DNA from 3 places in the Streptomyces antibioticus genome. Region 3 is predicted to be linked to each of the others. Evidence: riboswitches for the same ligand, from Rfam matches in the RefSeq annotation. Region 3 holds a riboswitch; each other region holds the start of a gene.
The links. A riboswitch is a leader RNA that binds a small molecule or an ion and turns the genes downstream of it on or off. The one in region 3 is predicted to bind S-adenosylmethionine.
Positions count from the first base shown of each region.

Region 1 (9,566 bases), 4.8 Mb from region 3:
CCAAGCTGGGCGCCGAGGTGCACAGCGCCGGTGCCGTCGGCAGCGACCCCACCGGTGACCTGCTCGTCGCGCTGCTCGACAGGGCGGGCGTCGGCACCGAGTTCCTGGTCCGGCGCACCGACACCGCCACCTCCGCCAGCGTCCTGCCGATCCGCCCCAACGGCGACCGGCCCTCGCTGCACCTCCTCGGCGCCAACATCACCTACGGCCCGGACGACGTCCCCTGGGACGCCCTCGCGCGGGCCACCCATCTGCACCTCGGCGGCCCCGAGCTGATCGGCGTCGACGTCGCCGCGCGCATCCTGTCGTACGCCCGGGACCACGGTGTCGTCACCTCCGTCGACCTGCTCGCGCCGGGTGTCCTCGGCAGCTTCGAGCAGATCGAGGCGGCCCTGCCGTACATCGACCACTTCCTGCCCAACGAGGACCAGGTGCGCGGCTTCACCGGCGAGGACGACCTGCTGACGGGGGCGCGCAAGCTGCTCGCCGCCGGGGCCGGTGTCGTCGCCGTCACCCGCGGCGGGGAGGGCGCGCTCGTGGTCACGCAGGACGGCGCGGAGCCGGTGCCCGCGTTCGTCGTGGACGTCGTCGACACCACCGGCTGCGGCGACGCGTTCTCCGCGGGCTATCTGCGGGGCGTGAGCCTCGGCCGTACGCCGGGGGACGCCGCCGTGCTCGGCAGCGCCGCGGCGGCGCTCGTCGCCCAGGGCCTCGGCAGCGACCACGGCACGTTCGACCTCGCGGCGGCCGACGCGTTCGCCGCGACGGCGACCTGCCGTGCGTGACCTGCCATGCGTGACCCGGCACCGGCGACTTGTGCGCGGGGCCCTTCCCGCCCCTCGCCGACTCACCTGGTGGACGACCCCTTGACGCCGCGCGAGGCCGGATCGACACTCGGTACGGGAATCCTAGTGAACGGGTAGGGAATCATGGGGCGACAGGAGCCGGCCACCGGCCGAGCGAGCCGTACGTCATGGTCGTCGCCCCTTCTGACCTCCCGCCGTCACATCGACCTCCAGCGCGTGTGCAGCGCGATCAGCGCCCAGCGCTGAGCCGGCCGCCCCTACCGCGCCCTCCGCCCCGGTGATGCCCCCTGGGCACCACCCGCCCGGCGCGCGGCCGCACGGTCCCCCCGTTCCGTCGTCCTCCGTCGTCGCATCCGCCGCGCGCCGGTCCGCCGCGCGCGCCGCCCCCGGGGAGAGTCATGTCCTTCACACCACCGGCCGCCCGGCTGACGGTCCGTTCCGTCCCCGTCTTCCGGGGCCGTATCGGCAGTGACGCCCGCAGCGGCCACTACGCCGTGCCGCGCCGCTACCGACTCCATCTGTCCGCCGCCGACCCCGACGGGCTGCGCATCGCCGTCACCCACAGCCTCCTCGGCCTGGAACGGGCCTGTCCCGTCACGTTCCTGCCCGCCGTCCCCGACTGTCCCGACGGCGGCCACTCCGCGCTGCGCCCGCTCTACGACGCCAGCGCCCACCACTACACCGGACCCGCCGTCGCGCCCGTGCTCAGCGACGACTGGTCGGGCCGGATCGTCTCCACCCACGGCCCCGACATCGCCCGCGACCTCGCCCGGCGCTTCGGCGGCGGCCGGACCGCGCTGTACCCGTGCGGCGCCGAGTCCGAGATCGACGCCGTCGAGCGGATGTGCGCCCAGGGCATCGAGCGGGCCGCGCAGCGCGCCGGTACGGCCGGCACCGGCGACGAGGAACGCGCCGCCGCGCTCGACACCCTGCTCCACACCCTCGGCGTGCTGGACCAGGGACTGCGCGTGCAGCCGTACCTGATCGGCGATCAGATCACCGCCGCCGACGTGGAGTTGTGGGTCGCGCTGGTGCAGCTCGACACCGTGCACCGCCATCATCTCGACGCGTCCGCCGTGCAGCGCATCGCCGGCCACCCCGCCCTGTGGGCCCACGCCCGCCGGCTCGCCGCGCACCCCGCGTTCGGCGCGCACCTCGACCTCGACGGCATCGCCCGCCGCCACCACGCCCGTTGTCAGGGCCTGGAGGCCGCGGGCGCCGCCGTGCAGATCCTGGACTGGGCCGCCCACATCGCGCCGGCCCCGTAACCGCCCCGGGACGCGGGGCCGTTGCGGCCCCGCAGCCGTTCCAGCACGTGGACCGGCGTTGACATTCGTTCGGGTGCCTGTCTTTACTTACGGCCCAGAACGGTCATGAGCGTCAGCGACAAGCCCTGGCTTGCTGACCGGCAACCCTCGCATCGCGGTGGGGTGCCCCAGGTGACGACCGGACCGGATGACGTGACCGCACGGATCCGGTAAGCGCGAGGGCCCCTGCGGGGGCCGCACGAGTGACGGAGAGTCCCATGTACGCAGCTCCCAGGACGGCGCCCCGCCGCCTTCGGGGCTGCGTCCGTCCGTCCGCGCAGCAGCCCCTCGTCGCCGACCGGGCCGTCGATCTGCTCCGCGTGAACAGCGCACTGTGTACCGCACCGGGCCGTGCCCGCTGTCGGGGCTGACACCAGCAGACCCGGCACCACCGCAGCACATTCCCCTCGCCCCGCCGCGTTCCCGACGCACACCGCCCGAGCGGTGAGCCGTCCACCGCAGCCCCACCCCGGTTCTCCGTACACGACCGTGCGCCGCGCGCCCTCCCGCGGCCGCCACCACGGCCGTGCCCGTCCGGGGTGCCCGACTTCCGCCGGAGCCCCTCATGAGCGAACCCCCAGGCGTCGCGACCCTCGACGCGAAGCCCATAGCCGACACCCCGTCAAAACAGCTCTCAGCACAGCGCGTTCAGCCGCTACGACGACCCGGACGCTGGATCGCCACCGCGATCGTCCTGGTCCTGGTCGCCCAGTTCGCGCACGGCCTGATCGCCAACCCGTTCTACCAGTGGGACCGCTTCGGCTACTGGTTCCTGCGGCCCGTCATCCTCGACGGACTGCTGATCACCCTGGAAGTCGCCGCCTACAGCGCGGTGCTCGGCCTTCTCGGCGGCATCCTGCTCGCCCTCGCCCGGCTCTCCAGGAGCCCGGTGCTGCGCGCGGTGAGCTGGACCTACGTCTGGGCCCTGCGGTCCATCCCGCTGATCGTCGTCCTGCTCTTCCTCTACAACTTCAGTGCCCTGTACCAGACGTTGAGCGTCGGCGTCCCCTTCGGACCGGCCTTCTTCACCTTCGACGAGTCCCGGCTCGCCACCGACATGGTGATCGCCGTCGTCGGCCTCAGCCTCAACGAGGCCGCCTACGCCGCCGAGGTCGTCCGCGGCGGCATCCTCTCCGTCGACCAGGGCCAGCACGAGGCGTCCGCCGCGCTCGGCCTGCCCAAGAGCTACCAGTTCCGCAAGATCGTCTTCCCGCAGGCGCTGCGCTCGATCGTCCCCAACTACGTCAACCAGCTCATCGGCCTCATCAAGGCCACCTCCCTGGTCTTCTACGTGTCCCTGCTCGACCTGTTCGGCACCGCGCAGACCATGGGCTCCACCTACCCCGGCGACATCGTGCCGCTGCTGCTCGTGGTCACCGTCTGGTACCTGATCCTGACCAGCCTGGTGTCCGTCGCCCAGTTCTACGTCGAGCGGTACTACGCCCGGGGCGCCACCCGCTCCCTGCCGCCGACGCCGTTGCAGAAACTGCGGACCGGGTTCACCGACCTGCGCGCCCGCATCCGCCGGGAGGCCGCCGTATGACCACCGAGACCGCCGAGGCGACCACCGCCCCCGGGGCGAGCGTGCCCGCCGCCGTCGAGGTGCACGACGTGCACAAGTGGTACGGCGCCCACCGCGTCCTGGACGGCGTGAACCTGACCGTACGGCCCGGCGAGGTCACCGTGATCCTCGGCCCGTCCGGCTCCGGGAAGTCCACCCTGCTCCGGGTCATCAACCACCTGGAGAAGCCGGAGATCGGCCATGTCAGCATCAACGGCGAGCCGATCGGCGTCCGCCGGCACGGCGGCCGGCTGCGCGAGCTGAGCGAACGCGCCATCCTCACCCAGCGCAGCCGCATCGGCTTCGTCTTCCAGAACTTCAACCTCTTCCCGCACCTCACCGTGCTGGACAACATCGCCGCCGCCCCCGTCGCCACCGGCAAGCTCAGCCGCCCCGCCGCCCAGGAACTCGCCCGCGAACTCCTCGACCGGGTCGGCCTCGCCGACAAGGCCGGCGCCTACCCCCGCCAGCTCTCCGGCGGCCAGCAGCAGCGCGTCGCCATCGCCCGCGCCCTCGCGCTGCGCCCCGGCGTCATCCTCTTCGACGAGCCCACCTCGGCCCTCGACCCCGAACTCGTCGGCGAGGTCCTCGCGGTCATCAAGGACCTGGCGACCAGCGGCACCACCCTGGTCATCGTCACCCACGAGGTCGGCTTCGCCCGCGAGGTCGCCGACCGCGTCGTCTTCATCGACGGCGGCCGGATCGTCGAACAGGGCCCGCCCGCCGAGGTCCTCGACAAGCCGCAGCACGAGCGCACCCGGGACTTCCTGAGCAAGGTCCTCTGACCCGCGCGCAACCCGGGCGCACCCCGCGCGCACCCCCTGATCTCCCCCACGCACCACCCCGCACCACCCCGCCCCCACACCACCACCCTCTCTCACCCAGCACCAAAGGACGGCCCATGTCTGCCCACGTCACCCGACGCAGCCTGATACGCGGCATCACCGCGGCGACCGCGGTCGCCACCCTCGCCACCGGGCTCGCCGCCTGCGGTGGGGACAGCGACGCCGCCACCACGACCGACAGCGCCGCCGCCGGGGGCGTGACCGTCGGCCGCGTGTCCAACGGCGCCGCCAAGGAGACCACCATCAAGGTCTCGGAGGTGAAGTCCATCAGCGCCAAGCTGCCGGACGCCGTGAAGAAGAGCGGCAAGCTCACCATCGGCGTCGGCGCCCTGCCCTCCGGCTTCGCCCCGCTGGCCTACGTCGGCGACGACCAGAAGACCCTCACCGGCGCCGAGCCCGACCTCGGCCGACTGGTGGCGGCGGTCCTCGGCCTGGAGCCCGAGACCAAGAACTTCACCTGGGAGAACCTGTTCGTCGGCATCGACAGCGGCAAGGTCGACGTGGCCTTCTCCAACGTCACCGACACCGAGGAGCGCAAGAAGAAGTACGAGTTCGCCTCCTACCGCCAGGACAACCTCGGCTGGGAGGTGAAGAAGTCCAGCACCTGGAAGTTCGACGGCGACTACAAGAACCTCGCGGGACTCACCGTCTCCGTCGGCTCCGGCACCAACCAGGAGAAGATCCTGCTGGAGTGGAAGAAGAAGCTGGAGAGCGAGGGCAAGAAGCTCACCGTCAAGTACTACCCGGACCGCAACGGCACCTATCTCGCCCTCAACAGCGGCAAGATCGACGCCTACTTCGGCCCCAACCCCGGCATCGCCTACAACGTCGCCAAGACCGCGGGCACGGCCAACGCGACCGCCAACGCGGGCACCTTCTCCGGCGCGGGCGAGACCCTCCAGGGCCTGATCGCCGCCACCGCGAAGAAGGACAGCGGTCTCGCCGAGCCGCTCGCCGAGGCCATCAACTACCTCATCGACAACGGCCAGTACGCCACGTGGCTGGAGGTCTACAACCTCTCCAACGAGGCCGTCGCCAAGTCCGAGGTGAACCCGCCCGGCCTGCCGCTCGACAATTCCTGACACGCCGTCAGCCGGGAACATCGGGTCCGGCCAGGGCGTTCCACCGTAGAAGAGGCATGTGAGGCGCGACAGCGCGCCCCGGGAGAGGGAGGTGCAAGGCCGTGACGTCCACCTTCCACGCCGTGCACCTCCACTCCCGGGCCCACATCGACCTCCAGCGCGTGGCCGGCGCGCTCTGTCGCTCCTGACACCCGTTCCCCGATGCCGCACCCCATGGCGCGGGTGACGTGCGCTCTCGTACGGACCTCCAGGAAGGCACCACCGTGTCCTCAGCATCCCTTTCCCCGCTGCACCTCGCCGTCGCCCTCGACGGCACCGGCTGGCATCCCGCCTCCTGGCGCGAGCCGGTCGCCCGCCCCCGCGAGCTGTTCACCGCCCGCTACTGGGCCGACCAGGTCACCGAGGCCGAGCGCGGCCTCCTCGACCTCGTCACCTTCGAGGACGGCCTCGGCCTCCAGTCCTCCCACTTCCTCGATCCGGACGACCGCACCGACCAGGTCCGCGGCCGCCTCGACGCCGTCCTGACCGCCTCCCGCGTCGCCCCGCTCACCCGTCACATCGGGCTGGTGCCGACCGCGGTCACCACCCACACCGAGCCCTTCCACCTCTCCAAGGCCATCGCCACCCTGGACTACGTCAGCACCGGCCGCGCCGGTGTACGCGTCCAGATCACCGGCCGGCAGAGCGACGCCGCCCACTTCGGCCGCCGTACGATCCCGCCGATCGACGACCTGCGCGGCCCGGTGGTGGCCGACCTGTTCGACGAGGCCGCCGACCACGTCGAGGTCGTCCGCCGGCTCTGGGACAGTTGGGAGGACGACGCCGAGATCCGGGACGCGGCCACCGGGCGCTTCATCGACCGCGACAAGCTGCACTACATCGACTTCGAGGGCCGCCACTTCAGCGTCAAGGGCCCCTCCATCACCCCGCGCCCGCCGCAGGGCCAGCCCCTGGTCGCCGCCCTCGCCCACGACACCGTCCCCTACCGGCTGGTGGCCCGCGCCGCCGACCTCGGCTTCGTCACGCCCCACGACACCGGACAGGCCCGCGCGATCGTCGCCGAGATCCGCGCCGAACAGGACGCGGTGGGCCGGACCGCCGAACCGCTGCACATCTTCGGTGACCTGGTGGTCTTCCTCGACGAGGACCCCGCCGAGGCCGCCGCCCGCCGCGAGCGCCTCGACGCCCTGGCGGGCGAGGAGTTCACGAGCGACGCCCGGATCTTCACCGGAACCCCCGCCCAACTCGCCGACCTGCTCCAGGAGTTCCAGGAGGCCGGACTCACCGGGTTCCGGCTGCGCCCCGCCGTCGCCGGCCACGACCTGCCGGCGATCACCCGCGGCCTGGTCCCCGAACTCCAGCGCCGCGACGCCTTCCGCCGCGCCTACGAGGCCGACACCCTGCGCGGGCTCCTCGGTCTGACCCGCCCCGCCAACCGCTATGCCGCAGCCTGAGCCGGACGGAGAGCCGACGACCATGAGCAAGCCCCTGAAGCAGATCCACCTGGCCGCGCACTTCCCCGGCGTCAACAACACCACCGTGTGGAGCGACCCGCGGGCCGGCAGCCATATCGAGTTCAGCTCCTTCGCCCACTTCGCCCGCACCGCCGAACGCGCCAAGTTCGACTTCCTGTTCCTCGCCGAGGGCCTGCGCCTGCGCGAACAGGGCGGCAAGATCTACGACTTGGACGTCGTCGGCCGCCCCGACACCTTCACCGTCCTCGCCGCGCTCGCCGCCGTCACCGAACACCTCGGACTGACCGGCACCATCAACTCCACCTTCAACGAGCCCTACGAGGTGGCCCGCCAGTTCGCCAGCCTCGACCACCTCTCCGGCGGCCGCTCCGCGTGGAACGTCGTCACCTCCTGGGACGCCTTCACCGGCGAGAACTTCCGCCGCGGCGGCTTCCTCCCGCAGGAGGAGCGCTACTCCCGCGCCAAGGAGTTCCTCGCCACGGCGAACGAACTCTTCGACTCCTGGCAGGGCGACGAGATCCTCGCCGACCAGGCCACCGGCACCTTCCTGCGCGATGCCAAGGCCGGCGCGTTCGTCCACGAGGGCCGGCACTTCGACATCCACGGCCGGTTCAACGTGCCGCGCAGCCCCCAGGGCCGCCCGGTGATCTTCCAGGCCGGGGACTCCGACGAGGGCCGCGAGTTCGCCGCCTCCGCCGCCGACGCCATCTTCAGCCGCTACGCCGGACTCGACGACGGCCGCGCCTTCTACACCGACGTCAAGTCCCGCCTCGCCCGCTACGGCCGCCGCCCCGACCAGCTCCTGATCCTGCCCGCCGCCAGCTTCGTCCTCGGCGACACCGACGCGGAGGCCGAGGAGATCGCCCGCGACGTCCGCCGCCAGCAGGTCAGCGGCGCCACCGCGATCAAGCACCTGGAGTTCGTCTGGAACCGCGACCTCTCCGGCTACGACCCGGAGGGCCCGCTGCCCGACATCGACCCCGACCCCGGCGAGCACCACATCGCCCGCGGCCGCGCCCAGGTCCGGATGTACCGGGACCCGATCGCCACCGCCCGCGAATGGCGCGAGCGCGCCGCGGCGAACAACTGGTCCATCCGCGACCTGGTCATCGAGACCGGCAACCGGCAGAACTTCGTCGGCTCCGCCGAGACCGTCGCCCGCACCATCAACGACTACGTCCAGGCCGACGCCAGCGACGGCTTCATCCTGGTCCCGCACCTCACCCCGGGCGGCCTCGACACCTTCGCCGACCAGGTCGTCCCGCTCCTCCAGGAACAGGGCGTCTTCCGCACCGAGTACGAGGGCACCACCCTGCGCGACCACCTCGGCCTCGCGCACCCGGACGACATCCGCCACGAGCGGGCCGCGTCGTGAAGTTCCTCGCCATCACCCTGATCGTGCACCGCCCGGACCCGGTCACCGGCGTCCTGAAGTCCACTCAGGACCGCTTCCGCGAGGTGCTCGACAACGCCCTGCTCGCCGAGGAACTCGGCTTCGACGGCTTCGGCGTGGGGGAGCGGCACGAACGGCCGTTCATCTCCTCCTCGCCGACCGTCGTCCTCAGCCATGTCGCCGCCCTGACCCGGCGGATCCGGCTGTTCACCGCCGTGACCACCCTCAGCCTCCTCGACCCGGTCCGCGCCTACGAGGACTACGCCACCCTCGACCATCTCTCCGGCGGCCGCCTCGACCTGATCATCGGCAAGGGCAACGGCTCCGCCCAGCGCGACCTGTTCCACGTCACCCCCGAGGACCAGTGGGAGCGCAACGCCGAGAGCTACGAGGTGTTCCGGCAGATCTGGCGCCACGACAAGGTCACCGCGGCCACCCGCTTCCGGCCCGAGCTGAAGGACGCCGAGGTGTGGCCCCGGCCCTACCAGCGGCCGGTCCGCGTCTGGCACGGCAGCGCCACCAGCAAGGAGTCCGTGGACCTGGCCGCCCGCTACGGCGACCCGCTGTTCTCCGCGAACGTCACCCACCCCGTCGAGCCCTACGCCGAACTGGTCCGCCATTACCGCGAACGCTGGGAGCACTACGGCCACGACCCGGCGGACATCGCGGTCGGCGCCGGATCGGCCGGGGTGTACGTGGCCCGCACCTCGCAGGAGGCGCGCGAGACGTACCGGCCGATCTTCGAGAGCAACCTCGACTTCCAGCGCCGTACCGGCCTGCCCGTCGTCTTCGAGACGCTGGAGGACTTCGTCGAGCGCAGCTCCGCCCTGATCGGCAGCCCGCAGCAGGTGATCGACAAAGTCCACCGCTACCACGAGCAGTTCGGGCACTCCGTGCTCCATCTACAGGCGGACGCGAGCGGATTGACGGACTTTCAGCACCGCGACTCGCTGGAGCGGTTCCAGGCGCAGGTGGCGCCGGTGCTGCGCAAGGAGATACCCGACCCGCCGTTCGCCTGGGGCCCGGTGCTCCCGGCGGCGCCCGCCGAGGAGGAGCCCGCCCGTGCCTGAGACACCCCTCGGCGTCCTCGACCTGGT
Region 1 is NZ_CM007717.1:7,288,381-7,297,946, forward strand. Features, by position in the region: gene AFM16_RS33105 (carbohydrate kinase family protein) at 1-785, shown strand, start outside; gene AFM16_RS40685 (putative leader peptide) at 930-1,052, shown strand; gene AFM16_RS33110 (glutathione S-transferase C-terminal domain-containing protein) at 1,205-2,074, shown strand; SAM riboswitch class IV at 2,176-2,296, shown strand; gene AFM16_RS33115 (amino acid ABC transporter permease) at 2,679-3,656, shown strand; gene AFM16_RS33120 (amino acid ABC transporter ATP-binding protein) at 3,653-4,459, shown strand; gene AFM16_RS33125 (transporter substrate-binding domain-containing protein) at 4,576-5,601, shown strand; gene AFM16_RS40690 (putative leader peptide) at 5,724-5,789, shown strand; gene AFM16_RS33130 (LLM class flavin-dependent oxidoreductase) at 5,865-7,055, shown strand; gene AFM16_RS33135 (NtaA/DmoA family FMN-dependent monooxygenase) at 7,078-8,451, shown strand; gene AFM16_RS33140 (LLM class flavin-dependent oxidoreductase) at 8,448-9,539, shown strand; gene AFM16_RS33145 (LLM class flavin-dependent oxidoreductase) at 9,532-9,566, shown strand, end outside.
Region 1: another riboswitch for S-adenosylmethionine. It lies ahead of AFM16_RS33115 (amino acid ABC transporter permease); the one in region 3 lies ahead of AFM16_RS11225 (aminotransferase class V-fold PLP-dependent enzyme).

Region 2 (9,566 bases), 1.5 Mb from region 3:
TTGGCGCCGGCGGCCACGTTGCGCAGACCCTCGCGCACCAGGGCCTGGGCCAGGACGGTCGCGGTGGTCGTACCGTCACCGGCGACGTCGTCCGTCTTCTTGGCGACTTCCTTGACCAGCTCGGCGCCGATCTTCTCGTACGGGTCCTCGAGCTCGATCTCCTTGGCGATGGACACACCATCGTTGGTGATCGTGGGGGCGCCCCACTTCTTCTCGAGGACGACGTTGCGGCCCTTGGGGCCGAGCGTCACCTTCACGGCGTCCGCGAGCTGGTTCATGCCGCGCTCGAGGCCGCGCCGCGCCTCCTCGTCGAACGCGATGATCTTGGCCATGTGAAGTGGTCCCTCCAGGACTGGGGGTGATTCTTCGGACCGCGCCCGCGCCCGCGACGGACGGCTCGCCGACCCGTGGTTCCTTGCCCCACTTGGCCTGCGGGCCTCACCGACCCGGTCCTTCGTTGTCACTCTCACCTTCAGAGTGCTAACGCCAATGATTAGCACTCGGCATGGTCGAGTGCAAGCGCCTCTCACGGACGGGCCCGGCCCGTCGCCGGAGGGCGGAGGGTCCGCGGGCATGCCGAAGGGCCCGCACCCCTGGAGGCGCGAGCCCTTCGAAGATGAAACAGAAGATGAAACAGAAGAACGACGCTGTCAGTCGGCGCGTGCTTCAGCCGGTCGCCAGTCGGACCATGTCCGCCTGCGGCCCCTTCTGGCCCTGCGAGATCTCGAAATCGACCCGCTGACCCTCTTCCAGGGTGCGGTATCCGTCCATCTGGATCGCGCTGTAGTGGACGAAAACATCCGCACCACCGTCGACCGCGATGAAGCCGTACCCCTTCTCCGCGTTGAACCACTTGACGGTGCCCTGAGCCATGCCTAACTCCCCTATTACTGGCCCTTGCACAGATCCACACTTCGCGGATCCGGGTCAGACCTCACCCCCCAGTTGGTTGGGGGCGTGCGCCGGAACGCGTCGACCGCGGCTGAATGTATCTGTCCAACTGCCGTCTGCAACAGGTCAGTCGGACGAGAATTCCGGACGCACCCGATCCGGAATGTGGCGAGAATTCGCCAGAATTCAGGGCAAGTCGGGCCCGGCAAATGCCGCAAATGCCACGCAAGAGGCACGCACTTTGGCTACTTCTTGTCGGACGCGCGGCAGCGAAGAAAGACTCCGGATCAGGGTTTCGCGACCCGGTTCCCCAACTGTACCGCGCTCAATCACACAGAATTGCCCCCTCCGCTTCTCTTACGGAGGGGGCAATTCGATGAACGCTCGGTAATCGCTGTTACCGACGGTTACTACCGGCGGGTACTGAACGCCGGTCAACCACCGGTCAGCCGCCGGCGACGGCCGGGATGATCGAGACGCCGGCACCGTCCGGGGTCGCCGTCTCCAGGCCCTGCTCGAAGCGGACGTCGTCGTCGTTGACGTACACGTTGACGAACCGGCGCAGCTTGCCCTGGTCGTCCAGGACGCGGGCGGCGATCCCGGTGTGGTTCTTCTCCAGGTCGGAGATGACCTCCCCGAGGGTCGCCCCGTCGGCGGACACCTCGGCCTGCCCACCGGTGTAGGTGCGCAGGATGGTGGGGATGCGAACGGTCACGCTCATGCGAGGCCAGCCTCTCGGAAGGAGTCGAGGTTCGGACGGATGGTGGCGGTGAGGCCGGTGCCGGCCACCGCGTCGAGGGTCTTGAGGCCGTCGCCCGTGTTCAGGACGACCGTGGTCTTCGCCGGGTCCAGCAGGCCGTTCTCGATGAGCTTGCGGGTGACGCCGACGGTGACCCCGCCCGCCGTCTCCGCGAAGATCCCCTCGGTCCGCGCCAGCAGCTTGATCGCGTCCACGATCTGCTCGTCGGTCACGTCCTCCACCGCGCCGCCGGTGCGCCGGGCGATGTCGAGGACGTACGGGCCGTCCGCCGGGTTGCCGATGGCGAGCGACTTGGCGATGGTGTCCGGCTTCTGCGGCCGTACGACGTCATGGCCGGCCTTGTAGGCCACGGACACCGGCGAGCAGCCCTCGGCCTGCGCGCCGAAGATCTTGTACGGCCTGTCCTCGACGAGCCCCAGCTTGATCAGCTCCTGGAGGCCCTTGTCGATCTTCGTGAGCTGGGAGCCGGAGGCGATCGGCACCACGAGCTGGTCGGGCAGCCGCCAGCCGAGCTGCTCGCAGATCTCGTACGCCAGCGTCTTGGAGCCCTCGGCGTAGTACGGCCGCAGGTTGACGTTGACGAAGCCCCAGCCCTCGCCGGCGGTGTCGCCGATCAGCTCGGAGCAGAAGCGGTTCACGTCGTCGTAGTTGCCCTCGATGCCGACGAGTTCACCGCCGTAGACCGCGGCCATGACGACCTTGCCCTGCTCCAGGTCGTGCGGGATGAACACGCAGGAGCGGAAACCGGCGCGGGCCGCGGCGGCGCCGACCGCGCCCGCGAGGTTGCCGGTGGAGGAGCAGGACAGGGTGGTGAAGCCGAAGGCGCGCGCGGCCTCGATGGCCTGCGCGACGACGCGGTCCTTGAAGGAGTGCGTCGGGTTGCCGGAGTCGTCCTTCACGTACAGGCCGCCGGTGACGCCGAGTTCGCGGGCCAGGTTGTCGGCCTTGACGAGGTGGGTCCAGCCGGGGTTGAGGTTCGGCTTGTCCGCCACGTCGGCCGGGACGGGCAGCAGCGGGGCGTAGCGCCAGATGTTCGCGGGTCCCGCCTCGATGCGCTTGCGCAGCTCCTCGGTGTCGTAGGAGGAGAAGTCGTACGCGATCTCGAGCGGGCCGAAACACTCCTCGCAGGCGAAGAGCGGGCCGAGGGGCACGCGGTGGCCGCACTCGCGGCAGCTCAGCGCGGCGGCGGGGCCCAGGTCGACCGTGGGATTCGTGGTGCTTGCAACAGTCTGCGCAGCCATGTGAGGCGAGGCCCTTTCTCCTCATCTTCCTCACGACGCATCTCGCCGTGAGACGGATTTGGCACCTTCCCTCGCCGGGAGCCTCGCGTGTGGTGAACGAGACCGGTCTAGGTGGGTTGCCGGGGCTTCATCGGGCCGTATCCCTCTGCCCCTCTGGATGAGCGGTATTCAGTTGTGAACGCCGGCGACCCCGGACATGCGATGGTCACCCGCGTTGTTCAAGACTGTAACCGAAGGCCAGGACAGTTGAGATAGTCGTCCGAACCGCGAGATGGATCACACGGTCACCCCCCGTGCACCCGGTGTGATCACGACAGTGAGGAGCCGCAGACCGTGCTGGAAGAAGTCGAGCGCTGGCTGACCACCCGCTCCTGGTCCCTGGCCGATCGCCCGCTGCACCGGATCATGGCCGCGAAGCGGGCCACGGGTCAGTCGGTCTCCGTGGTCCTGCCCGCGCTGAACGAGGAGGAGACGGTCGGCGACATCGTCGCGATCATCCGTCACGACCTCATGCAGCAGGTCCCGCTGGTCGACGAGATAGTCGTCGTCGACTCGGGGTCGACCGACCGCACCGCCCAGGTGGCGGCCGCGGCGGGCGCCCGGGTCGTCCACCGGGACACCATCCTGCCGAGCGTCCCCGCCGTGCCCGGGAAGGGCGAGGTGCTGTGGCGCTCCCTGCTCGTCACGAGCGGGGACATCGTCTGTTTCATCGACGCCGACCTCAGGGAGTTCTCCTCCGACTTCGTCTCGGGCATCGTGGGCCCCCTGCTCACCGACCCGGGCGTGGACCTCGTCAAGGGCATGTACGACCGTCCGCTCGCCGGTGCCGCGGGCCAGGGCGGCCGGGTGACCGAGCTGATGGCCCGGCCGCTGCTCAACATGCACTGGCCGCAGCTCGCCGGGTTCGTGCAGCCGCTGGGCGGCGAGTACGCGGCCCGCCGCGGCCTGCTGGAACAGCTCCCCTTCCCCGTCGGCTACGGCGTCGAGCTGGGCATGCTGGTCGACGCCCTGCACCTGGTGGGCCTCGACGCGCTCGCCCAGGTCGACGTGGGGGTGCGCAAGCACCGCCACCAGGACGGCCAGGCCCTCGGCCGGATGGCGGCGGCGATCTACCGCACGGCCCAGCTCCGCTTGGCCCGCGGCCACCTGATCCGCCCGTCCCTCACCCAGTTCGAACGCGGCCCGTCCGGCTTCGAACCCCACACCTACTCGGTCGACATGGAGGAACGCCCCCCGATGGCGGAGATGGCGGAGTACCAGTCCCGCAAGGTCGCGTAACCCCCCGGCCCCGGAACCGGCCCACCGCCACGGACCCCTCGGGCGAGGCCCACCGTCCCCCCACCCGCGTAACACGCCCCGCCCGCCGTATACGGCCCCGGACACGGCCTGATACGGACCCTCCGCTCGTCGTGACCGTACGTTTGAGCGTTTCCGTGGCGGGCTAGGTTGAGGCGTATGGCTACCACGCACGATGCTGCCGCTGCTCGGGGTGCCCAGGTGCTGGTCGCGTCCAATCGCGGGCCGGTCTCCTACACCGTTCGTGAGGACGGTTCGCTGGACGCGAGACGGGGAGGCGGCGGGCTGGTCTCCGGGCTGTCGGCGATCGGGCCGGACGCGGGCGCCCTGTGGGTCTGCTCCGCGCTCTCCGACGGCGACCGCGAGGCCGTCCGGCGCGGGGTCGGCGAGGAGGGCGTGCGGATGCTGCCCGTCCCGGCCGACGTGCACGCCGACGCCTACAACGGCATCGCGAACTCCGTGCTCTGGTTCATCCACCACCTGCTGTACCAGACCCCGCTGGAGCCGGTCTTCGACGCGGAGTTCCGGCGCCAGTGGGCGTCGTACGAGATCTACAACCGGGCCTTCGCCGAGGCGCTGGCGGAGGAGGCGGCCCCGGGGGCGGCGGTCCTGGTGCAGGACTACCACCTGTGCCTGGTGCCGGGGATGCTCCGCGAACTCCGCCCCGACCTGCGCATCGGCCACTTCTCGCACACCCCGTGGGCCCCGGTGGACTACTTCGCGCTGCTCCCGTCGGACATCCGCGAGCAGTTGCTGCGCGGCATGCTCGGCGCGGACCGGCTGGGGTTCCTCACCCGGCGCTGGGCGGACGCCTTCACCGCCTGCGCGGCGGAGTTCGCCGGGGGTACGGGAAGCACCCGGGTGGGCGTCCACGGCCTCGGCGCCGACGCCGACTTCCTGCGGGAGCGCGCGCACCGCCCGGACGTCGAGGAACGGATCACCGCCCTCCGCGAGGAGATCGGCGGCACGGACCGCAGGACCATCGTGCGCGTCGACCGCACCGAGCTGTCCAAGAACATCGTGCGCGGCCTGCTGGCCTACCGGCAGCTCCTCGACGACCACGAGGAGTGGCGCGAGCGCGTCGTCCACGTGGCCTTCGCCTACCCCTCCCGGCAGGACCTGGCCGTCTACCGCGACTACACGGCCGAGGTGCGGCGCCTGGCCACGGAGATCAACAAGACGTACGGCACCCCCGGCTGGACCCCGGTCGTCCTGCACGTCAAGGACGACTTCGCCCGCTCCCTGGCCGCCTACCGCCTCGCGGACGTGGCCCTGGTCAACCCGATCCGGGACGGGATGAACCTGGTCGCCAAGGAGATCCCGGTGGTCTCCGACGAGGGCTGCGCGCTGGTGCTGTCCCGGGAGGCGGGCGCCTACTGGGAGCTGGGCGAGGACGCCCTCGTCGTCAACCCGTACGACGTCCTGGAGACCGCCCGTGCCCTGCACGAGGCGCTGGGGATGGGGCCGGAGGAGCGGGCCGAGCGCACCAAACGACTGGCGGCGGCGGCGACCGCGCTGCCCCCGGCCCGCTGGTTCCTGGACCAGTTGGAGGCGCTGCGGGAGGGTCAGCCGGGCTGACCGGACCGGGCCGCCAGCTCCCGCAGCAGCGCCACGACCCCGGCGGGCCCGTCGACCACGAGGTCCGCGCGCTCCGCGAGTTCGGTGACCTCGGTGCTGCCACTGCACACCAGCAGGCCGGGGACGCCGTCGGCGCGGAGTTTCTCCACGGCGGCGAAGGCGGGCAGGTCGCCGAGGTCGTCCCCGGCGTAGAGGACCGACCCGGCGCCGGTCTCGCGGACGTGGTCGAGCAGGGCGACGCCCTTGTCCATGCCCGGCGGGCGCAGTTCGAGGACCATCCGGCCGGGCTCCACGATCAGCCCGTGCCGGGCGGCGAGGTCGCCGAGGGGCGCGCGCAGTTCCTCGAAGGCGGCCTGCGGGTCGTCGGCGCGCCGGGTGTGGACGGCGAGGGCCCGGCCGCCCTTCTCCTCGACCCGGACGCCCGGCCGGTCGCCGGCGGCGGCGAGGATCCCGGGGAGTTCGGCGCGGACGGCGGCGACACCCGGGTGCGGGGGCGGGGCGGTGAGGGCGCCGGTGCGGGCGTCCCATCGTTCGGCGCCGTAGTGCCCGAGGACGGTGAGGTGCTCAAGCCCCGGCACGCCCGCGAACCCGCCGTTGCGCACGGCGACCTCGGCGGGGCGGCCGGTGACGACGGCGACGGCGGCGACCTTCGGGGCCAGCGCGGTGAGCGCGGCGAGGGTGTCGGGGTGGGCGCGGGCGTCGTCGGGGTTCTCGACGATGGGGGCGAGGGTGCCGTCGAAGTCGAGTCCGACGAGGGTGCGGGAGGGCCGGGCGAGGATCGCGGCGAGGCCGTCCCGGCCGGCGGGGGTGGTGGGGGTGACGGGTGCGGGTTCCTTGGAGTGCGTCTCGTGGATGCCCATACGGCGACGATATCGGGAGGTCAGCGCTCGGCTCGCCGGGCCTCCCTGACGCGGCGCAGCCGGTTCACCGTGACGGGGTCGTGGGCCAGTGCCCGGGGATCGTCCAGGAGGGCGTTGAGGAGCTGGTAGTAGCGGACCGGGGAGAGGTCCAGCTCCTCACGGATGGCCCGTTCCTTCGCGCCGGGCCCGGGGAAACCGCGCCGCTCCAGGGCGAGGACGGCACGCTCGCGTTCCTCCAGCTCCGCTTCCATGCCCCGCACGGTATCCCCGGCCACCGACATCCGGCCCGCCGGCCCGCCCGGCTCGCTCACTCCCCGGCTTCGTTCTCCGCCCGTGAGGCCGTCTCCTGGAGGTCGCCCAGGACCGTGGCCGGGGAGCCGTTCGGGGTGACCGCGCGGCCTATCTCCTTCTTGATCTCCGCGCTGACCTGGGCCCACGAGGTCCGGCCGACCGGGTAGGTCTCGGAGAGCGCGAGTTCCTTGAGGAAGGGCCGCAGGTCGGCGTCCTCCTCGGCGGTGCTCATGACCTGGGAGGCGGAGTTGGTGACCGGCAGCAGGTCGTACTCGCGGGAGAAGGCGAGCACGTTCTCCTTGCTGTAGACGAAGTTGAGGAAGTCGCCGGCCTGCCGGGCGTGGCCGTTCTTGCGGAAGGCCATCATCCAGTCGGCGACGCCCATGGAGATCTTGGCGGGACCGTCCAGACCGGGCATCGGCACCATGCCGAACTTCACGCCCTTCTTCGCGGCCGCCTTCATCAGGGACGGGTGGCCGTTGAGCATGCCGACCTCGCCGTCGGTGAAGGCGGCGAAGGCGTCGGCGCGGTTCAGCTCACCGGGCGCCACCGGGCCGGTGAGGCCCTTGCCGACCAGCTCGTTCTTCAGCCAGCCGAAGGTGTCGACGTTCTCGGTGGAGTCGATGCTGTAGCTGCTGACGTTCTGGTTGTAGCCGCCGTTGCCGCTGAGCAGCCACTGGAGCGTCTCGGCCTGGGCCTCCTCGGGGCCGAGCGGCAGGGCGTAGGGGTACTTCACGCCGTTCTGCTTGAGGGCGGCGGCGTCCGCGGCGAGCTCCTCCCAGGTGGTCGGCGGGGTGAGGCCGGCCTTCGCGAAGAGGGTCTTGTTGTAGAAGAGCAGCCGGGTGGAGGAGGCGAACGGCATGCCGTACTGCACGCCGCGCACCTTGCCCGCGTCGGCGAGCTGGCTCACGAAGTCGGCCTGGACGGGGATGGAGAGCAGCTCGCCGGCCTTGTAGAGCTGGTCGGCGGCCACATAGTCGGCGTAGGCGCCGATCTGTGCCAGGTCCGGGGGGTCACCCGCGGCGACGCGTTCCTTGACCTTGGCGTCGACGTCGTTCCAGGAGTAGACGGTCACCTCGACGGTGACGTCCGGGTGCTGCTTCTCGTACGCCGTGACGATGGCGTCCCAGTACTTCTCGGAGCTGTTGGCCGCGGAGTCGCCGTAGTCGGCCGCGACCAGGTGGAGCGTGACGTGGTCGGAGCCCGACGTGAGTCCGCAGCCGGCGAGGACCGCGGCCATGCCCAGCGCGGACACCCCCGCGACCGTCCCGGCGATCGTTCCCGGCTTTCCTGTCCGCCGCTGCACTGGTCTGTTCTCCCGACTGCTCACAGATAATTGCTCCTACCAATGGACCGCTATCCGGATTAAGGTCTACACCACCTGCGTGGACTAGACCTCTTTCGGGGCCTTTGGGGCGGCACGGTACCGCGAACCCGCGAAGTGGACTAGACCTCTTGCGGGTACTCGGTCCACACTGTTCCCGTGAGACATGTCATCGCCCTCGACGTGGGCGGCACCGGGATGAAGGCCGCCCTGGTCGGGGCCGACGGCACCCTGCTGCACGAGGACCGCCGGGCCACCGGCCGCGAGCGCGGCCCCGACGCGGTGATCGCCGGCATCCTCGACTTCGCCGCCGACCTGCGCGCGCACGGGGTCGAACGGTTCGGCGAGCCCGCGGTCGCGGCCGGTGTCGCCGTACCCGGCATCGTCGACGAGACCCGGGGCATCGCCGCCTACGCCGCCAACCTGGGCTGGCGCGACGTCCCGCTGCGCGACCTGCTCACCCGGTGGCTCGACTGTCCCGTCGCCCTCGGCCACGACGTACGCACCGGCGGGCTCGCCGAGGGCCGGGTGGGCGCCGGCCGGGGCGCCGACCGCTTCCTGTTCGTCGCGCTGGGCACCGGCATCGCCGGCGCCATCGGGGTCGACGGCCGGGTGGAGGCGGGCGCGCACGGCTTCGCGGGCGAGATCGGCCATATCGTCGTACGGCCCGGCGGAACCCCCTGTCCCTGCGGCCAGCACGGCTGTCTGGAGCGGTTCGCCTCCGCCGCCGCGGTCAGCGAGGCATGGGCGGCGGCCTGCGGGGACCCGGAGGCGGACGCCGCCGACTGCGCCAAGGCCGTCACGTCCGGGGAGCCGAACGCCGTCCGGATCTGGCAGGGGGCCGTGGACGCCCTCGCCGACGGCCTGGTCACCGCGCTCACCCTGCTGGACCCGCGCACGCTCATCATCGGTGGCGGGCTCGCCGAGGCGGGGGAAACCTTGTTCACACCACTGCGGGACGCCGTCCGGCGGCGGGTCACCTTCCAGAAACTGCCGACGATCGTGCCGGCGGCACTGGGCGACACGGCGGGCTGTCTGGGCGCCGGACTCCTGGCCTGGGATCTCCTCGGCACGACGGACGGCACGGATGACGGCACGGACGCGACAGACGGCTCGGACGCAACACATGGCACGGACGCGACAGACGGCACGGATGCGACTGACGGCACGGCCACGACTGACGGTATGGAGGTAACACCCTGATGGTCACCCCCCTAGGGGCGCGGGACGACGCGCGCCGAGCCACCCACGACCCGCGGCCCGCGGCCGGCCCGGCGCCCCTGACCCTGTCCGGCGCCCATGTGGTCCTGCCCTCCGGAACGGTC
Region 2 is NZ_CM007717.1:4,027,721-4,037,286, forward strand. Features, by position in the region: gene groL (chaperonin GroEL) at 1-332, opposite strand, end outside; gene AFM16_RS18050 (cold-shock protein) at 667-873, opposite strand; gene AFM16_RS18055 (ubiquitin-like small modifier protein 1) at 1,337-1,612, opposite strand; gene thrC (threonine synthase) at 1,609-2,892, opposite strand; SAM riboswitch class I at 2,911-3,056, opposite strand; gene AFM16_RS18065 (glucosyl-3-phosphoglycerate synthase) at 3,226-4,170, shown strand; gene AFM16_RS18070 (alpha,alpha-trehalose-phosphate synthase (UDP-forming)) at 4,348-5,766, shown strand; gene otsB (trehalose-phosphatase) at 5,754-6,626, opposite strand; gene AFM16_RS18080 (DUF3263 domain-containing protein) at 6,647-6,877, opposite strand; gene AFM16_RS18085 (ABC transporter substrate-binding protein) at 6,934-8,157, opposite strand; gene AFM16_RS18090 (ROK family protein) at 8,401-9,444, shown strand; gene nagA (N-acetylglucosamine-6-phosphate deacetylase) at 9,444-9,566, shown strand, end outside.
Region 2: another riboswitch for S-adenosylmethionine. It lies ahead of thrC (threonine synthase); the one in region 3 lies ahead of AFM16_RS11225 (aminotransferase class V-fold PLP-dependent enzyme).

Region 3 (9,566 bases):
TTCACGCTCTCGATGCTCGCGACCGTCGGCTTCATCGCGTCCTTCGTGACGATCCCCGCCGACAAGTCGATCTTCGTGTTCCCGATCGGCCACATCAGCGCACTGAACTTCGCGCTGGGTCTGACCCTGGGCACGGCGCTGTTCACCATCGGCGCCGGCGCGGTCCACTGGGCCCGCACCCTGATGTCCGACGTCGAGGTCGCCGACGAGCGGCACCCGATCGCCGCCTCCCCCGAGGTGCGCGCCAAGGTCCACGCGGACTTCAAGGCGGGCGCCCAGGAGTCGGCGATCGGCCGCCGCAAGCTGATCCGCAACACGATGTTCGGCGCGCTCACCCTGGTGCCGCTCTCCGGTGTCGTGCTGCTGCGCGACCTCGGCCCGCTGCCCGAGGACAAGCTGCGCCACACGCTGTGGGCCAAGGGCAAGCTGCTCGTCAACATGAACACGAACGAGCCGCTGCGTCCCTCGGACGTCGCCGTCGGTTCGCTCACCTTCGCCATGCCCGAGGGCCTGGAGGAGCACGACGAGAACTTCCAGAACGAGATCGCCAAGGCGGCCCTGATGATCGTCCGGCTCCAGCCGGAGAACATCAAGGACAAGCGCGAGCTCGAGTGGTCGCACGAAGGCATCGTGGCGTACTCGAAGATCTGCACCCACGTCGGTTGCCCGATCTCGCTGTACGAGCAGCAGACGCACCACGTGCTGTGCCCCTGCCACCAGTCCACCTTCGACCTCTCCGACGGTGCCCGAGTGATCTTCGGCCCGGCCGGTCACGCCCTGCCGCAGTTGCGCATCGGCGTGAACGACGAGGGCTACCTCGAGGCGCTCAGCGACTTCGAAGAGCCCGTCGGTCCTGCCTTCTGGGAGCGCGGATGAGCACCACAGAGAACACCGAGGCCCGCGAACGCGGCAAGGCCCCGGCCGGCGAGCGCATCGCCGACTGGGCCGACGGCCGGCTGGGGATCTACTCCCTGGCCAAGGCCAACATGCGGAAGATCTTCCCCGACCACTGGTCGTTCATGCTGGGCGAAGTCTGCATGTACAGCTTCCTCATCATCATCCTGACCGGTGTCTATCTGACGCTGTTCTTCCACCCGTCGATGAACGAGGTGGAGTACCACGGCAGTTACGTCCCGCTCCAGGGACAGCTCATGTCGGAGGCGTTCAGCTCGACGCTGCACATCTCCTTCGACGTGCGCGGCGGTCTGCTGATCCGGCAGATCCACCACTGGGCGGCGCTGATCTTCCTCGCCGGCATGTTCGTGCACATGATGCGCGTGTTCTTCACGGGCGCGTTCCGCAAGCCGCGTGAGATCAACTGGCTGTTCGGCTTCCTGCTGTTCGTCCTGGGCATGTTCACCGGTTTCACCGGCTACTCGCTCCCTGACGACCTGCTCTCCGGCACCGGTGTCCGCTTCACCCAGGGCGCCATCCTGTCGATGCCGATCGTCGGCACGTACATCTCGATGTTCCTGTTCGGCGGGGAGTTCCCGGGCCACGACTTCGTGGCGCGGTTCTACTCGATCCACATCCTGCTGCTGCCGGGCATCATGCTCGGCCTGATGGTGGCGCACCTGATCCTGGTCTTCTACCACAAGCACACGCAGTTCGCGGGTCCCGGCAAGAACAACAAGAACGTCGTCGGCATGCCGCTGCTGCCGGTCTACATGGCCAAGGCCGGAGGCTTCTTCTTCCTGGTCTTCGGTGTGATCGCGATCATCTCCGCGGTCACCCAGATCAACCCGATCTGGGCGCTCGGCCCCTACCGTCCGGACCAGGTGTCCACCGGCGCCCAGCCCGACTGGTACATGGGCTTCGCCGAGGGTCTGATCCGCTTCATGCCGGGCTGGGAGATCAACATCTGGGGCCACACGCTGGTCCTGGGCGTGTTCATCCCGCTGGTGCTCTTCGGTGTCGTCCTCGCGGCGCTCGCCGCCTACCCCTTCATCGAGTCGTGGGTGACCGGCGACAAGCGCGAGCACCACATCCTGGACCGCCCGCGCAACGCGCCGACCCGCACCGCGCTCGGCGTCGCCTGGGTCACGATGTACATGATCACGCTGGTGGGCGGCGGCAACGACCTGTGGGCCACGCACTTCCACCTGTCGATCAACTCGATCACCTGGTTCGTCCGGATCTTCTTCTTCGTCGGACCGGTCATCGCGTACATCCTCACCAAGCGGATCTGCCTCGGCCTCCAGCGCCGGGACCGGGAGAAGGTGCTGCACGGCCGGGAGACCGGCACCATCAAGCGCCTGCCGCACGGTGAGTTCATCGAGGTGCACGAGCCGCTCAGCCAGGAGCAGCTCTACACGCTCACGGCCCACGAGCAGTACGAGCCGGTCGCGATCGGCGCCACGGTCGACGAGAACGGCGTCGAGCGCAAGGTGAAGGCCACCGAGAAGCTGCGTGCCAAGATCAGCGGCGCGTACTTCGGCGAGGACCAGCAGATCCCCAAGCCGACCGTCGAGGAGTACAAGGAGATCACGAGCGGCCACGGCCACCACTGATCACCAGGCGTCGCCACGCCCTGAGTGAAGGGCCCCGTCCGGTCTTCGGACGGGGCCCTTCGCCGTGTCCGCGGGCTGGATAGGGTGGGATCACACCCTGTTTGCGCGAGCCAGGCTCGCCCGTACGACACCCAGGAGCGGCTATGAGCGCTGTGACCCCCGCCGGAGGCGACACCGCGGCGGTCCGTTCCTGGCCCGCCCTGCTGAACGGCCTGCTGGCCGGCCGGGACCTGTCGGCGGACGACACCGCCTGGGCGATGGACCTGATGATGCGCGGCGAGGCGACCGACGCCCAGATCGCCGGGTTCGCGGTGGCGCTGCGGGCCAAGGGCGAGACCGTCGCGGAGATCAACGGACTCGTGCGGACGATGTACGAGCACGCCAACCTGATCGAGGTGCCGGGCCGCACCGTCGACATCGTCGGCACCGGCGGCGACGGCGCCAAGACGGTGAACATCTCCACGATGTCCTCGATCGTGGTGGCCGGCACCGGCGCCAAGGTCGTCAAGCACGGCAACCGCGCCGCGTCCTCGGCCTCCGGCGCCTCGGACGTCCTGGAGAAGCTGGGCGTCAATCTGGAGCTGACGCCGAAGCGGGTGGCCGAGGTGGCCGAGGAGGCCGGCATCACCTTCTGCTTCGCCGTCAAGTTCCATCCGGCGCTGCGCCATGTGGGCGCCGCCCGCGGCCAGTTGGGCATCCGTACGGTGTTCAACGCGCTCGGTCCGCTGACCAACCCGGCGAAGGTGCGGGCGCAGGCGGTGGGGGTCGCCGATCCCCGCATGGCGCCGATCGTCGCCGGGGTCTTCGCCGAGCGCGGCCACTCCTCGCTGGTCTTCCGCGGCGACGACGGCTTCGACGAGCTGACGACCACCTCCACCTCCCGGGTCTGGGTCGTCCGTGACGGCACGGTCACCGAGGAGACCTTCGACCCGCGCGAGGTCGGCATCGAGCTGGTCCCGGTGGAGGCTCTGCGCGGCGGTGACCCGTCCTACAACGCGGAGGTCGCCCGGCGGCTCCTCGAGGGCGAGCCGGGCCCGGTGCGCGACGCCGTCCTGCTGAACTCGGCGGCGGCCCTGGTCGCCCTCGACCCGGCCGGCGGGACGCTCGCCGAGCAGATCGCCGCCGGCATGGCCCGCGCCGCCGAGTCCGTGGACTCCGGGGCGGCCCGCCGGGTCCTGGAGCGCTGGGTCACCGCCAGCAACGCCTGACGTGACGGGAATCGCCGTCCCGCGATCCGGACACGGGTTGCGGGACGGCGATCACGTCCCGTAGTTTCTGTACCAGGTCATGAGTGACAGTCATGAGGCCCCGGCCGACTGTCCGGCAACCCTCCGTCCGTGGCGGGGTGCCCCGGGTGAAGACCAGGCCGTAGGCAGCGAGGTCTACGGCAAGCGCGGGCCCCTCTCGACACCAGGGGTCCTGGTCGTTCGAGGGAGTCTTCCGTGAGCCAGCGAATGCGATAGGGCCGCCGAGCCCCGCCTCCGCGCACCCCTTTTCACTCTTCTTCCTTTCCTCTCACGGGAGTTCCGTCATGTCTGTCTCCACCGCTGCCTCCGTCCAGGACGTTTGTGCCCCGCTGCCCGTTCTGGGCTGTGATGTCACCGTCCCGCTCGTCACCGGTGGCGAGGTCACCTACGCCGCGCTCGACTACGCCGCCAGCGCACCGGCGTTGCAGCGGGTGTGGGACGACGTCGCGGCCTACGCGCCGTACTACGGCAGCGTCCACCGCGGCGCCGGCTACCTCTCGCAGCTCTCGACGGACCTGTTCGAGAACGCCCGCGCCACGGTCGCCGAGTTCCTGGACTGCCGCGCCGACGACCAGGTGGTCTTCACCCGCTCCACCACCGACTCCCTCAACCTGCTCGCCGCCGCCCTGCCCGCCGGCTGCCAGGTCTTCGTCTTCGAGACCGAGCACCACGCCTCGCTGCTGCCCTGGCGGGACGCCCGGGTCACCTACCTCGACGCCCCCCGCACCCCGGGACAGGCCGTCGAGACCCTGGAGCGGGCCCTCGCCGACCGCGACCCCTACGGCCCGGCCCTGGTCTGTGTGACCGGCGCCTCCAACGTCACCGGCGAGCTGTGGCCGGTGCGGGAGCTGGCCGCGGCCGCGCACGCCCACGGCGCCCGGATCGTCCTGGACGCCGCCCAGCTCGCCCCGCACTACCCGGTGTCCGTCCGGGACCTCGACGTCGACTGGGTCGCCTTCTCCGGGCACAAGCTGTACGCGCCCTTCGGCTCCGGTGTGCTGGCCGGCCGCGCCGACTGGCTGCGCGCGGCCGACCCCTACCTCGCGGGCGGCGGCGCGAGCCGCAGGGTCACCCGGCGCGAGGACGGGGGAGTGGACGTGGAGTGGCACGACAGCGCGGCCCGCCACGAGGCCGGCTCGCCGAACGTGATCGGCGCCTACTCCATCGCCTCGGCCTGCAAGGCGCTCACCGAGGCCGGTTTCGACACGCTGGTCGCGCGCGAGCGGCAGCTCATCGAGAAGGTGCGCACGGGCCTCGCCGATGTGCCGGAGGTGCGGATCCTGTCGCTCTTCGGCGACGACGCGCCCCGGGTCGGGGTGATCTCCTTCGTCGTCGACGGCTGGAACAGCTCCCACTTCGCCGCCGCGCTGTCCGCCGAGTACGGCATCGGCGTCCGCGACGGCCTGTTCTGCGCCCACCCGCTGGTGCGCACCCTGCTGGGCGGTGCCCCCGAGGCGCAGGGCGAGTGCGGGGCCCCCGAGGCGGCGCCGGGCGAGAAGTCCCTCAACGCCATCCGGGTGAGCTTCGGCGCCGGGACGCCCGACGAGCACGTGGACCGCTTCGTGGCGGCCGTGCGGGAACTGGTCACCGACGGCGCGCGGTGGACGTACCGCACGCAGGACGGCCGCTGCGTCCCGGCGGTCTGAGCTCGGTCTTCCGCAGGGGGCGGCGTCAGGCGGTCACACGGTCAGGAGTCCAGGCCGATCGCGAACGCCGCCTCCAGGTCGTGCTGCGAGTACGTCCGGAACGCCACGTGCGTGTCCGTCGCCTCCACGCCGGGGATCTTGCTGATGCTGCCGGGGATCACGTCGGCCAGGTCGTCGTGCCGCTTCACCCGCACCATGGCGATCAGGTCGTAGGTCCCGGTGACGGAGAAGACCTCGCTGACGCTCTCCAGCGAGGCGATCCGCTCGGCGATCTCGGGGATCCGGTCCACGCTGGTCTTGATGAGGACGATCGCGGTGATCACGGCTGGTTCTCTCCCTCGGGGGCCGGAGCGGGCGTGGCCCTCACTCTAGTCCCAGGACGAAACCGCGCCCACGCGTAGCCGAGGCCCAGGCCGAAGCCCACCAGGTGCGCCAGATAGGCCACGCCGGGGCCCTGGGGCGCCCGTCCCGCCGCCACCCACTGGAGGGCCGCCCAGCAGGGCAGCACGACCCAGGCGGGGAAGCGCAGCGGCAGGAAGAACAGGAACGGCAGAAGACTGGTCACCCGCGCCCGGGGGAACAGGTACAGAAACGCGCCCAGCACCGCGGAGATCGCCCCCGACGCCCCCACCAGCGAGGCCGGCGACCCGGCGTTGGCCGCGGCGTACCCCAGCAGCGCCAGGTAGCCGCAGCCGACGTAGAACAGCGTGAACTGGACGCGGCCCATCCGTTCCTCGGTCATCACGCCGAAGACGTAGAGGAAGAGCATGTTGCCCAGGAGGTGCACCCAGCTACCGTGGATGAACAGCGCCGTCGCCGGGGTCAGCGCGGCCCGCGGGGAGTCCGCGAACAGTTCCACCGGGATCACCCCCCAGCGGCGGAAATAGGCGCGCTGGGCGGCGAGCAGGGCGTCGCCGGAGCCGTAGGCGGGATCGAGGCCCGCGGCCGGGCCCAGCACGAAGATCGCGGAGCACACGGCGATCAGCACGTGCGTCACCGGCGCCCGTCGGAACGCGGCGCCGAGGGGGCCGCTCCACTTGCCGATCATGAACACAGAGCATGACGTAACGGGACGCACTCGCCCGTACCGCCTCGCCGCCGTGGACGGACGGGCGGTGAGGACCCGCCAGGCCGTAGGGTTACGAGCCATACACGGCGGGGAGCCTCCGGCCCGACCCGTTCGTACCAGCGACACCAGCGACCCGACACCAGAAGGAGCGGACAGTCACCATGACGGTTCCCCTGCCGACCGCCACCACCCGGTGGCGCTGCACCCTGTGCGGCAACCTCACCCGGTTCGACGTCACGCGTTCGTCGAAGGCCGTCGAGTACGTCCACCTCGACCTGGCGGGCGAGCCCAAGGTGGAGGAGCGCGAGGTGGTCAGTGAGACCATCGAGTCGGTGCGGTGCCGCTGGTGCAACGCCGTGGACCAGGTGGAACTCGTGGATCGGCCGGGCGCCGGCTCCTGACCGGAGCCGGCCCCGTACACGTATTGGGGTGTGACGGATGGTGGAGAGCGCAGGCGGGGGGCCGGGCGACGGCGCCGCTGAGGTGCTCGACCGTCCGCTGCCCGACGGGGTGCGCCGCCGGGTCGTGCAGATCGTCTCGGACGGCTTCGGCGGGCTGACCGTCGGCGAACTGCCCGCGCAGTTGCGGCAGTACGCCCGGTTCGCCCCGAACCGCCGGGCGAAGTTCGCGGGCAACGCGATGGCGGCCGCGCTGGAGACCGACGCGCTGTTCCGGCAGCGCATCGCCGAGAAGTTCAGAGAAGCCCAGCCGGAGCTGTCCGGCGCCCTCGACTCCGGCTCGCCGACCCCGGCCGCGGACCCGCTCGACGTGGCGGCCGCGGCCTATGTGCTGCGGCCCGTCGGCTGGGTGAAGCTGGTCACCGCGGCGGGCGAGGAGGCCCAGCGGGCGGACGCCGAGCGCGTCGACGACGAGACGCGGGCCGAACTGGCGCGGCTGCGCGAGGAACTGGACCGCGCCCGGGAGCAGAGCCGGGCGGACACCGAGCGGCTGCGCACCGAGCTGGACGCGGCGCGCAAGGAGACGGAGTCCCTGCACCGCAAGCTGCGTTCGGCCCTCAGCGACGTGAAGCGGGGCGAGGCGGCCCTGCGCAAGGTGCAGGCCGAGACGGAGGCCGTGCGCGCCGAGGGGCAGACCCAGGTGTCCGCCGCCGAGAGCGAGGCCCGGCGGCTCAAGGCGCGGCTCGGCGAGGCGGAGGCGGCCCTGGAGGCGGCCCGCCGGGCGGCCCGCGAGGGGCGCAGCGTCGAGGACATGCGGGTCCGGCTGCTGCTCGACACCGTGCTCGACGCGGCCCAGGGGCTGCGCCGCGAACTGGCGTTGCCGCCGGTGTCGGTGCGGCCCGCGGAGACGGTCGACGCGGTCGAGCCGGGCCGGATGACCCCCAAGGACATCGCCGCGCGCGCCCTGTCGGAGAACGACCCGGCCATCATCGACCAGTTGCTCGCCCTGCCCCAGGCGCATCTCGTGGTCGACGGCTACAACGTCACCAAGACCGGCTATCCGCAGATGCCGCTGGAGAAGCAGCGGCTGCGGCTGCTGGGGCAGCTCTCCCAGCTCGCGGCGCAGACCGGCGCCGAGGTCACCTGTGTCTTCGACGGGGCCGAACTGGCCGCCCCGGTGCTGCTCGCGCCGCCGCGCGGGGTGCGGGTGCTGTTCTCCAAGGCGGGGGTGACCGCCGACGAGCTGATCCGCCAGCTCGTGCGCGCGGAGCCGCCCGGCCGGCCGGTGATCGTCGTCTCCACCGACCGCGAGGTGGCCGACGGCGTCGCCAAGGCGGGGGCCCGTCCGGTGGCTTCGGCGGTCCTCCTCAAGCGCCTGTCCTGAAGGTCGATGTTGCAGGTTTAACGCCCGAATTGGCGGAATCGTCACGCAACGTAGCGTCAACCCGGCATCACCGCACGTGAGTTAGTTGAAAAAACTGCGTTGCGTGAGGTGTTTTTGTGGCTGGGGATTTGAAGTGATCACGGCCGGGTCACTAAGGTCTGGGCTCGAACCTCCACACGGGTGATCACTCAAAAGAAGGAGCCCGTCTCCGTGGCGTCCCACCGTCGACCGAAGCAGCCGAGTCGCGCGCGCGTGACCGTGCTCACCACCGCAGCCGCCGCTGCCGTCGCGCTCAGCTCCCAGGCAGCCAACGCGGCGCCGAGCGAGAAGCCGAGCAAGGACGAGGTGAAGACGAAGGTCGACAAGCTCTACGAAGAGGCGGAGCAGGCCACCGAGAAGCTCAACGGCGCCACGGAGAAGCAGGAGAAGCTCCAGAAGGAGATCTCCACCATCCAGGACAACGTCGCCCGTGGCCAGGAGGAACTGAACGCGCTCCGCGACTCGATGGGCCTGGCGGCCGCCGCGCAGTACCGCACCGGCACCATCGACCCCTCCCTCCAGCTCTTCCTGTCGGCCGACCCCGACGACTACCTGGACAAGGCGTCCGCCGCCGACCAGCTCAGCGCCCAGCAGGTCGAGGCGCTGAAGAAGATCCAGGTCAAGCAGCGCGAGCTGGCGCAGGACCGCGCCGAGGCGTCCGACAAGCTCAAGGACCTCGCCTCCACCCGGACCGAGCTGGGCAAGAAGAAGAAGGAGGTCCAGGGCAAGCTCGCCGAGGCGCAGAAGCTCCTCAACTCCCTGACCGCCAAGGAGAAGGCCGAGCTGGCCGCCGAGCAGGAGCGCGCCAACCGCTCCTCCTCCGCCCGCGTCGACCTGGGCAACTCCACGCCCGCCTCCGGCCGCGCCGCCGCCGCCTTCTCCGCCGCCCAGTCCAAGCTGGGCACCCCGTACGTCTACGGCGCCACCGGCCCGTCCTCGTACGACTGCTCGGGCCTCACCTCCTGGGCCTACGCCCAGGCCGGCGTCGGCATACCCCGGACCTCCGAGGCGCAGTCCACCATCGGCACGAAGATCTACTCGTCGAGCCAGCTCCAGGTCGGCGACCTGGTCTTCTTCTTCGGCGACCTGCACCACGTCGGCCTGTACGCGGGCAACGGCCAGATCATCCACGCGCCCCGCAGCGGCACCGTCGTGCGCTACGAGTCGATGAACACCATCGGCGGCCCGTTCATGTTCGGCGTCCGCGTCTGACCGGAGCCCCGCCCCGCCGGTCCAAGATCAGGACACGGCACCGCCCGAACGGGCGAATTAC
Region 3 is NZ_CM007717.1:2,509,931-2,519,496, reverse strand. Features, by position in the region: gene qcrA (cytochrome bc1 complex Rieske iron-sulfur subunit) at 1-876, shown strand, start outside; gene qcrB (cytochrome bc1 complex cytochrome b subunit) at 873-2,510, shown strand; gene trpD (anthranilate phosphoribosyltransferase) at 2,654-3,718, shown strand; SAM riboswitch class IV at 3,794-3,910, shown strand; gene AFM16_RS11225 (aminotransferase class V-fold PLP-dependent enzyme) at 4,042-5,403, shown strand; gene AFM16_RS11220 (Lrp/AsnC family transcriptional regulator) at 5,445-5,726, opposite strand; gene AFM16_RS11215 (rhomboid family intramembrane serine protease) at 5,723-6,451, opposite strand; gene AFM16_RS11210 (hypothetical protein) at 6,634-6,873, shown strand; gene AFM16_RS11205 (NYN domain-containing protein) at 6,911-8,254, shown strand; gene AFM16_RS11200 (C40 family peptidase) at 8,465-9,505, shown strand.